Regions from separate parts of the Pseudarthrobacter sp. 05T312 genome, predicted to be linked through region 2. Evidence: riboswitches for the same ligand, from Rfam matches in the RefSeq annotation. Region 2 holds a riboswitch; the other holds the start of a gene.
What was found. Region 2 has a riboswitch for glycine ahead of AC1DIP_RS21880 (methylenetetrahydrofolate reductase). Riboswitches for the same ligand answer to the same signal wherever they lie in the genome.

Region 1: another riboswitch for glycine. It lies ahead of gcvP (aminomethyl-transferring glycine dehydrogenase); the one in region 2 lies ahead of AC1DIP_RS21880 (methylenetetrahydrofolate reductase).

What each region holds. Positions count from the first base shown of each region.
Region 1 covers NZ_JBFTLY010000026.1:30,351-33,754, reverse strand. Annotated here, with positions in the region: gene gcvP (aminomethyl-transferring glycine dehydrogenase) at 1-2,238, opposite strand, end outside; glycine riboswitch at 2,431-2,528, opposite strand; gene AC1DIP_RS21635 (TetR family transcriptional regulator) at 2,624-3,160, opposite strand; gene AC1DIP_RS21630 (MFS transporter) at 3,243-3,404, shown strand, end outside.
Region 2 covers NZ_JBFTLY010000028.1:7,619-11,022, forward strand. Annotated here, with positions in the region: gene cycA (D-serine/D-alanine/glycine transporter) at 1-1,061, shown strand, start outside; gene purU (formyltetrahydrofolate deformylase) at 1,058-1,984, shown strand; glycine riboswitch at 2,077-2,175, shown strand; gene AC1DIP_RS21880 (methylenetetrahydrofolate reductase) at 2,208-3,044, shown strand; gene AC1DIP_RS21885 (hypothetical protein) at 3,167-3,404, shown strand, end outside.

The sequences.
Region 1 (3,404 bases), on a different contig from region 2:
ACCGAAGCGGGAAGCCGAGATCGCGACCCCGTGGCCTTCCTCATGCGCTGCCTTGTTGGCGTCGCCGGGCATGAACGGTGCCAGGTGGGCCTTGGCTGCCACGGGTCCGACGCCGGGTCCGCCGCCGCCGTGGGGGATGCAGAAGGTCTTGTGCAGGTTCAGGTGGGAGACGTCGCCGCCGAACTTGCCGGGCTGGGCCAGGCCCACCAGGGCGTTCAGGTTGGCGCCGTCGATGTAGACCTGGCCGCCGGCCGCGTGCACGGCGTCGCAGACCTCACGGACGTCCCCGTCGTAGACGCCGTGGGTGGACGGGTACGTGATCATGATGCAGGACAGGACATCCTTGTGGGCCTCGATCTTGGCCGTCAGGTCATCGTGGTTGATGGTGCCGTCCGCTGCGGTGGCGACGACGACGACCTTCATGCCGGCCAGGACTGCCGAGGCGGCGTTGGTGCCGTGGGCGGAGGCGGGAATGAGGCAGACGTTGCGCTGCTCTTCCCCGCGGGAGTGGTGGTAGCCGCGGATGGCCAGCAGGCCGGCGAGCTCGCCCTGGGATCCGGCATTGGGCTGGATGGACACCTGGTCGTACCCGGTGATCGCGGTCAGGTCCGCCTCCAGGTCGGCAATCAGTTCACGCCAGCCTTCGGTCTGGGAGTCCGGGGCGAAGGGGTGGATGGAGGCGAACTCCGGCCAGGAGATGGCTTCCATCTCGGCGGTGGCATTCAGCTTCATGGTGCACGAGCCCAGCGGGATCATGGTGCGGTCCAGCGCCAGGTCCCGGTCCGACAGCTTCCGGATGTAGCGCAGCAGCTGGGTTTCAGACCGGTGCGTGTTGAACACCGGGTGCTGCAGGTAGTCGGAGGAACGTCCGACGGCGGCCTCCAGTCCGAAGCCTTCAGCCGCGGCAACGGAGGCCCCAAAGACGTCCGCGACGTCGGCGACGATGGCCGCCGTCGTGGTTTCGTCGAGCGAGATGCCCACGGTATCGGCGTCGATGGAACGCAGGTTGATGCCGCGCGCTTCGGCATCGGCGACAAGCGCGGCAGCGCGTCCGGGGACGCGGACGGTAAGGGTGTCGAAGAAGCTCGTGTGCAGCACCTCCACACCGGCAGCTGCCAGCGAGGCCGCCAGCACCCGGGCGTGGCCGTGCGTCGTTTCCGCGATCGCCTTCAGCCCGTCGGGGCCGTGGTAGACGGCGTACATCGAGGAGACGATGGCCAGCAGGGCCTGCGCGGTGCAGATGTTGGATGTGGCCTTTTCGCGGCGGATGTGCTGCTCGCGGGTCTGCAGCGCCAGGCGGTACGCGGGCACCCCTGCGTCGTCCTTGGACACCCCCACCAGGCGGCCGGGCAGCGACCGCTCCAGGCCCTTGCGGACAGCCATGTAGGCGGCGTGCGGGCCACCGAAGAACAACGGGACCCCGAAGCGCTGGGTGGAGCCGACGGCGATGTCGGCGCCCTGCTCGCCCGGAGGGGTGATCAGGGTCAGGGCCAGCAGGTCAGCGGCCACGGTGACCAGCGCGCCGCGTTCCTTCGCCGCCGCAATAGTGGCGGACTGGTCCCAGACCCGGCCGGAGGCGCCGGGCTGCTGGAGCACGATCCCGTTGATGTCGCCGTCGGGCAGGCCGTTGGACAGGTCGGCGACCTCAACCTCGAAGCCGAGCGCCTCGGCGCGGCCCTTGACGATGGCGATGGTCTGCGGCAGCACGTCGATGTCCAGGACAGTCTTGCCGTCCGCTGCAGGCTTGGCCTTGTTGGAGCGGCGCATCAGCAGCACGGCCTCGGCCACGGCGGTGGCTTCATCGAGCAGGGACGCGTTGGCGATGGGCAGGCCCACCAGGTCCTGGACCATGGTCTGGAAGTTCAGCAGCGCCTCGAGCCGGCCCTGGGAAATCTCGGGCTGGTACGGCGTGTAGGCGGTGTACCAGGCCGGGGCTTCCAGCACGTTCCGGCGGATCACTGCAGGCGTGACGGTGTCGTAGTAGCCCTGGCCGATCAGCTGCACGGCCGTTTTGTTCTTGGCGGCGAGCCGGCGGAGTTCTGCAAGCACCTCAACTTCACTGAGTGCGTCCTGCAGGCGGAGTGCGGTTTCCTGGCGGATGACCTTGGGGACGGCGGTATCGACCAGTGCGTCGACCGTGCCGTAGCCAACGGCCTTGAGCATGGTGTCGATGTCATCCTGGCGGCGTGCACCAATGTGGCGGTCGACGAAAGTGGTGGGGGCTGGGGTAACCGACACGAAGGAACTCCATTTTGTTCAGGCGGCGCAGGGTACGCCACAGCTATCCGGGTCCCTCCCCGCTCTGTATTGGACCTGAGAGTTTCCGCGTTGCCTGCCTGGGCAGGAACCGCTTGCACCGTCGGTGAGCACAACAGTCATGCCGGCCCCTTCACAGGGGAACGGAAGCTGCCTGCTGCTTTCCAGAGGTGCCTCGCCGCGGCGGTACAGGGGCCTGTGAGATTCCCGGGGAGGATTTGCTCCTACGGCGCCTGCCTGTGCTTCGGGCAGGACTCTCCCGCCGCAGATCAAAGGCTATTCATTTGTTGCGATCATGACGGCCGATGACAGCCCTCACAACTCTCCATTGTCCTACGCCCCAACCCCTCCGGGCAAATGGTCGGGGCTACCTGCGGAGCCGCTCCAGGGCGGCCAGGAGCTCCTCCACATCGGAACCGGCGCCCGCCTCCGGGGCAGGCCCCACGGACAGCATGGCGTTGAAGTACAGCCCGTCCCCCATGTACAGGACAGCCTTGGCCAGGCCGGGTCCAACATCCGCCGCAATCTCATCCAGCCACCGTCGCTGGATGGCGGCGAACCGGCGCCGCGTCTCTTCATGCGCCACCTCCGCCAGGCGGGTGGCCGCCACGATGACACGGTCCAGCGGAGTGTCTGCCCACACCGAAGAACGGATGAAGTAGGCCGCAGCCCCTTCATCGGCCGAAGCCATCGCGTCGGCGTCTGCCCGGGCCAGGCCCTCCAACCGGTCCAGCAGCACGGCAATCAATGCTTCCTTGTTGGGAAAGTGGTAGAGCAGGCCGCCCTTGGACACGCCGGCCTTGCGGGCCACGGCGTCAAGGGTGGCGGCGCGCTCCCCCACGTCGATCAGCAGGGACTCGAAGGCGTCGAGGACCGCATCACGGGCGACAGGCTTTCGGGGCATGCCTCCCATCATGCCCTCAGGCGGGTCCGAATCGGGAATATGCCAGTTTCAAACTATACCGTCCAGACGGTACAGTTATGGAATGACGACCTCCATCAGCCCCACAGCAGTCCACGGGGACGGCACCCCCACACGCCGCCCATGGCGCGACTGGCTTGCGCTCGGCCTGCTGATGTTTCCCGTCCTGCTGGTGGCGGTGGACAACACGGCACTGACCTTCGCACTTCCCGCCATCTCCCAGGCC
Region 2 (3,404 bases):
TCAAGGCCTTTGGCGAGACGGAGTTCTGGTTCGCATTGATCAAGATCGTTGCCATTGCCGCCCTGATCATCGTTGGCCTGTTCATGATCTTCTCCGGTTTCCAGTCCGACGCCGGCCCTGCCACCTTCACCAACCTGTGGAGCCACGGCGGATTCTTCCCGAACGAGTTCATGGGCTTCGTGGCCGGCTTCCAGATCGCCGTCTTCGCCTTCGTGGGCATCGAACTGGTGGGCACCACCGCCGCCGAGGCCAAGAACCCTGAGCGGAACCTGCCCAAGGCCATCAACTCCATCCCCATCCGCGTGCTGCTCTTCTACGTAGGTGCCCTCATCATCCTGATGGCTGTCACCCCCTGGACCGAGTTCAGGGCAGGCCACAGCCCGTTCATCGCCATGTTTTCCCTGGCGGGCCTGGGTGCCGCGGCCACCGTGGTCAACCTCGTGGTGCTGAGCTCCGCAATGTCCTCCGCCAACTCCGGCATCTACTCCACCTCGCGTATGGTCTTTGGCCTTGCCCAGGAAGGCGACGCTCCGGACGTCTTTGGCAAACTGTCCCGCCGGCAGGTGCCCCAGAACGCACTGTTCCTCTCCTGCGTGCTGCTGCTGTCCGGCGTCGTCCTCATGTATGCGGGCCAGGACGTGGGCAAGGCCTTCGACATGGTGACCACCGTCTCCGCCGTCTGCTTTGTCTTTGTCTGGTCGATCATCCTGGCCAGCTACATCGCCTTCCGCCGCCGCCGGCCGCACCTGCATGAAGCATCGAAGTTCAAGATGCCCGGCGGTGTTGCCATGGTCTGGGTGGTCTTCGCCTTCTTCGGCTTCGTGATCTGGACCCTCACCACCCAGCCGGACACCCTGGTGGCCCTGCTGGTCACCCCGGTCTGGTTCATCCTGCTGGGCGCTGCGTGGTTCATCCTCCGCCGCCGGCCCGCACACCAGGCCCGTTTTGCCACGTTCCAGGCTGAACTGCAGGCTGACCAGGACTTCACCGACGCCGCATCCGGCAAGGCTGTCCGTCCGGGTGCCGCCGCAGAAGCGGGGGAAGAGCGGGTCAAGCGGTGATCGGCACGGAAGCCCGCACGTCGCAGGCCGGCACGGCCGCGGCCGGGCAGCTCCAGTCCCTGGTGCCGGAAACGGGCAACGAATTCGTGCTGACGTTCCATTGCCCGGATGCCCTTGGCATTGTCCAGGCGGTGGCGGCGTACCTGCTGGAGCAGGAATGCTACATCGTGGACATCAAACAGTTTGGCGACAGGGCAAGCGGCCGGTTCTTCATGCGCGTCCACGTCACCTCACAGGTGGAGGTGGAACTCGACCTCCTCCGGGCCGGTTTTGAACAGGTGGCCCAGGAATGGCAGATGGATTGGCGCCTGGAACGCCACGGCCGCAAGCAGCCCATCCTGGTGATGGTGTCCAAGTACGACCACTGCCTCAACGACCTCCTGTTCCGCGCCCGCAGCGGTGAGTTGCCCGTCCGGATTGCCGCCGTGGTGTCCAACCACCCGGACCTGGAACCCCTGGCCGCCTGGCACGGTGTTCCGTTCCACCACATCCCGGTCACGCCGGACACCAAGGCGGAAGCCGAGGATCGCCTGCTGGAGCTGGTGGACCAGTACGCCGTTGAACTGGTGGTGCTGGCCCGCTACATGCAGGTGCTCAGCGATGAAGCCACTACGCGCCTTAGCGGCAAGGCCATCAACATCCACCATTCGTTCCTGCCCAGCTTCAAGGGGGCAAAGCCGTACCACCAGGCCTATGAACGGGGTGTCAAGACGGTGGGTGCCACTGCCCATTACATCAACTCGGAACTGGACGAAGGGCCGATCATTTCGCAGCAGGTCATCGAAGTGGACCACACGTATTCCGCTTCGGACCTGGTTGCGGTTGGCCGCGACGCCGAATGCAAGGCGCTCACGAATGCCGTCCGCTGGCACGCTGAGGGGCGGATAGTCCTCTCCGGCAACCGGACGGTCATCCTCCGCTAGCTGCAGGCCCGTCCACGCTGCCGGCGCCCGCACTCCCTCCAATCGGAGGGGCAGGCGCCGGCAGCCGTGGCACCACATTTCAATAAGCCTTTCGAGCTGTGGCGGGAGAGTTCTCCCGGCCATCACCGGGCAGGCGCCGTAGGAGCAAATCCTCCCCAGGAATCTCTCAGGCCCATGTACCCCATGCCGAGCCACCCGTGGCCGGCCAAACCTGGAGTTCCTCATGACGATTCAATCCTTCATGGCATCAGCCGCAGCACCGATTCCCGTGGAAGGACAGGCCTCCGGTTCCGGGGCTGCGCTGCCAATCCGCATGCAGGTCAGACCCACCGAGGACCTTGCCGCCCTTGTCCAGGCACACGTACCAGCCGGCACGGCCCTGACGGTGACCTGCCTGCCGCGCCAGGGTGTGGGCCCCACCATCCGGACAGCCATCGAGCTTGCCTACCTCGGCTTCGAGGTTGTCCCGCATCTGGCCGCACGGAGTATCGAAAGCCGTGGCCAGCTGGCCGGTGTGGTCCGGAACTGCCACGATGCCGGCATTACCGAAGTGTTCGCCGTCGGCGGTGACGCTGGGGAACCGGCCGGACCCTACGACAGCAGCCTTCCGCTGCTGGCGGACCTCGCCGAGCTGTCCGGCGGCACCATCCGGGCCGGCGTGGCGGGCTACCCGGAAGCCCATCCCGGCCACAGCGAACTGCACATGCTTGATGCCCTGCTGGAAAAGCAGCACCTGGCCTCGTCCGTGGTGACGCAGCTGTGCTTCTCAGCCCAACGCATCCAGTGGTACGCCGAAACGCTGCGCCGGGAAGGGGTGAGGCTCCTTGTCTGGGCCGGAGTTCCCGGCGCCGTTCCCCGGGCGCAGCTCATCCGCGCCGCACTGAAAATCGGTGTGGGACCGTCCCTCAAATTCCTGAATCGCAGGGGCCCGCTCGGCCGCCGCCTGCTCAAGGACGGCCTCTACTCACCGCAGGCGATCATGGCGGAGCTGGAGGGCGGCGGGGCTGTGGAGGGTGTGCACCTGTACACGTTCAACAACCTGGCGGGCGCCGGCAGCTAGGGACAAGCGGCAGGGAAGAACAATGTGCCGCCCGCAAAGTTCAGCATGCTTAGTGTTTGTCCACATAGGATGGATAAGCACGGCAGCCCACCCGCTGCAGGTCGATTTGAATGAAGGTGACCATGGCCAGGCGCAGCAATCCCGCAGTACGAATCGCACAGGAAACCGCCCATAACGCAATGTTCGATGCCGACGGCAAACCCAAGCCCGGCGTCCACAATATGCTCCTGAAGGCAGTGCAGGTCCAGCGGCCCTTGGTGGTGGGCTATATCCGCCGGCTCCAGAAGAAGCATCCACGGGCCACCGCAGCACAGCTGGCGGACATCGCGGAGCGGGACTACCTGCGGGCGGTGGCCGGCG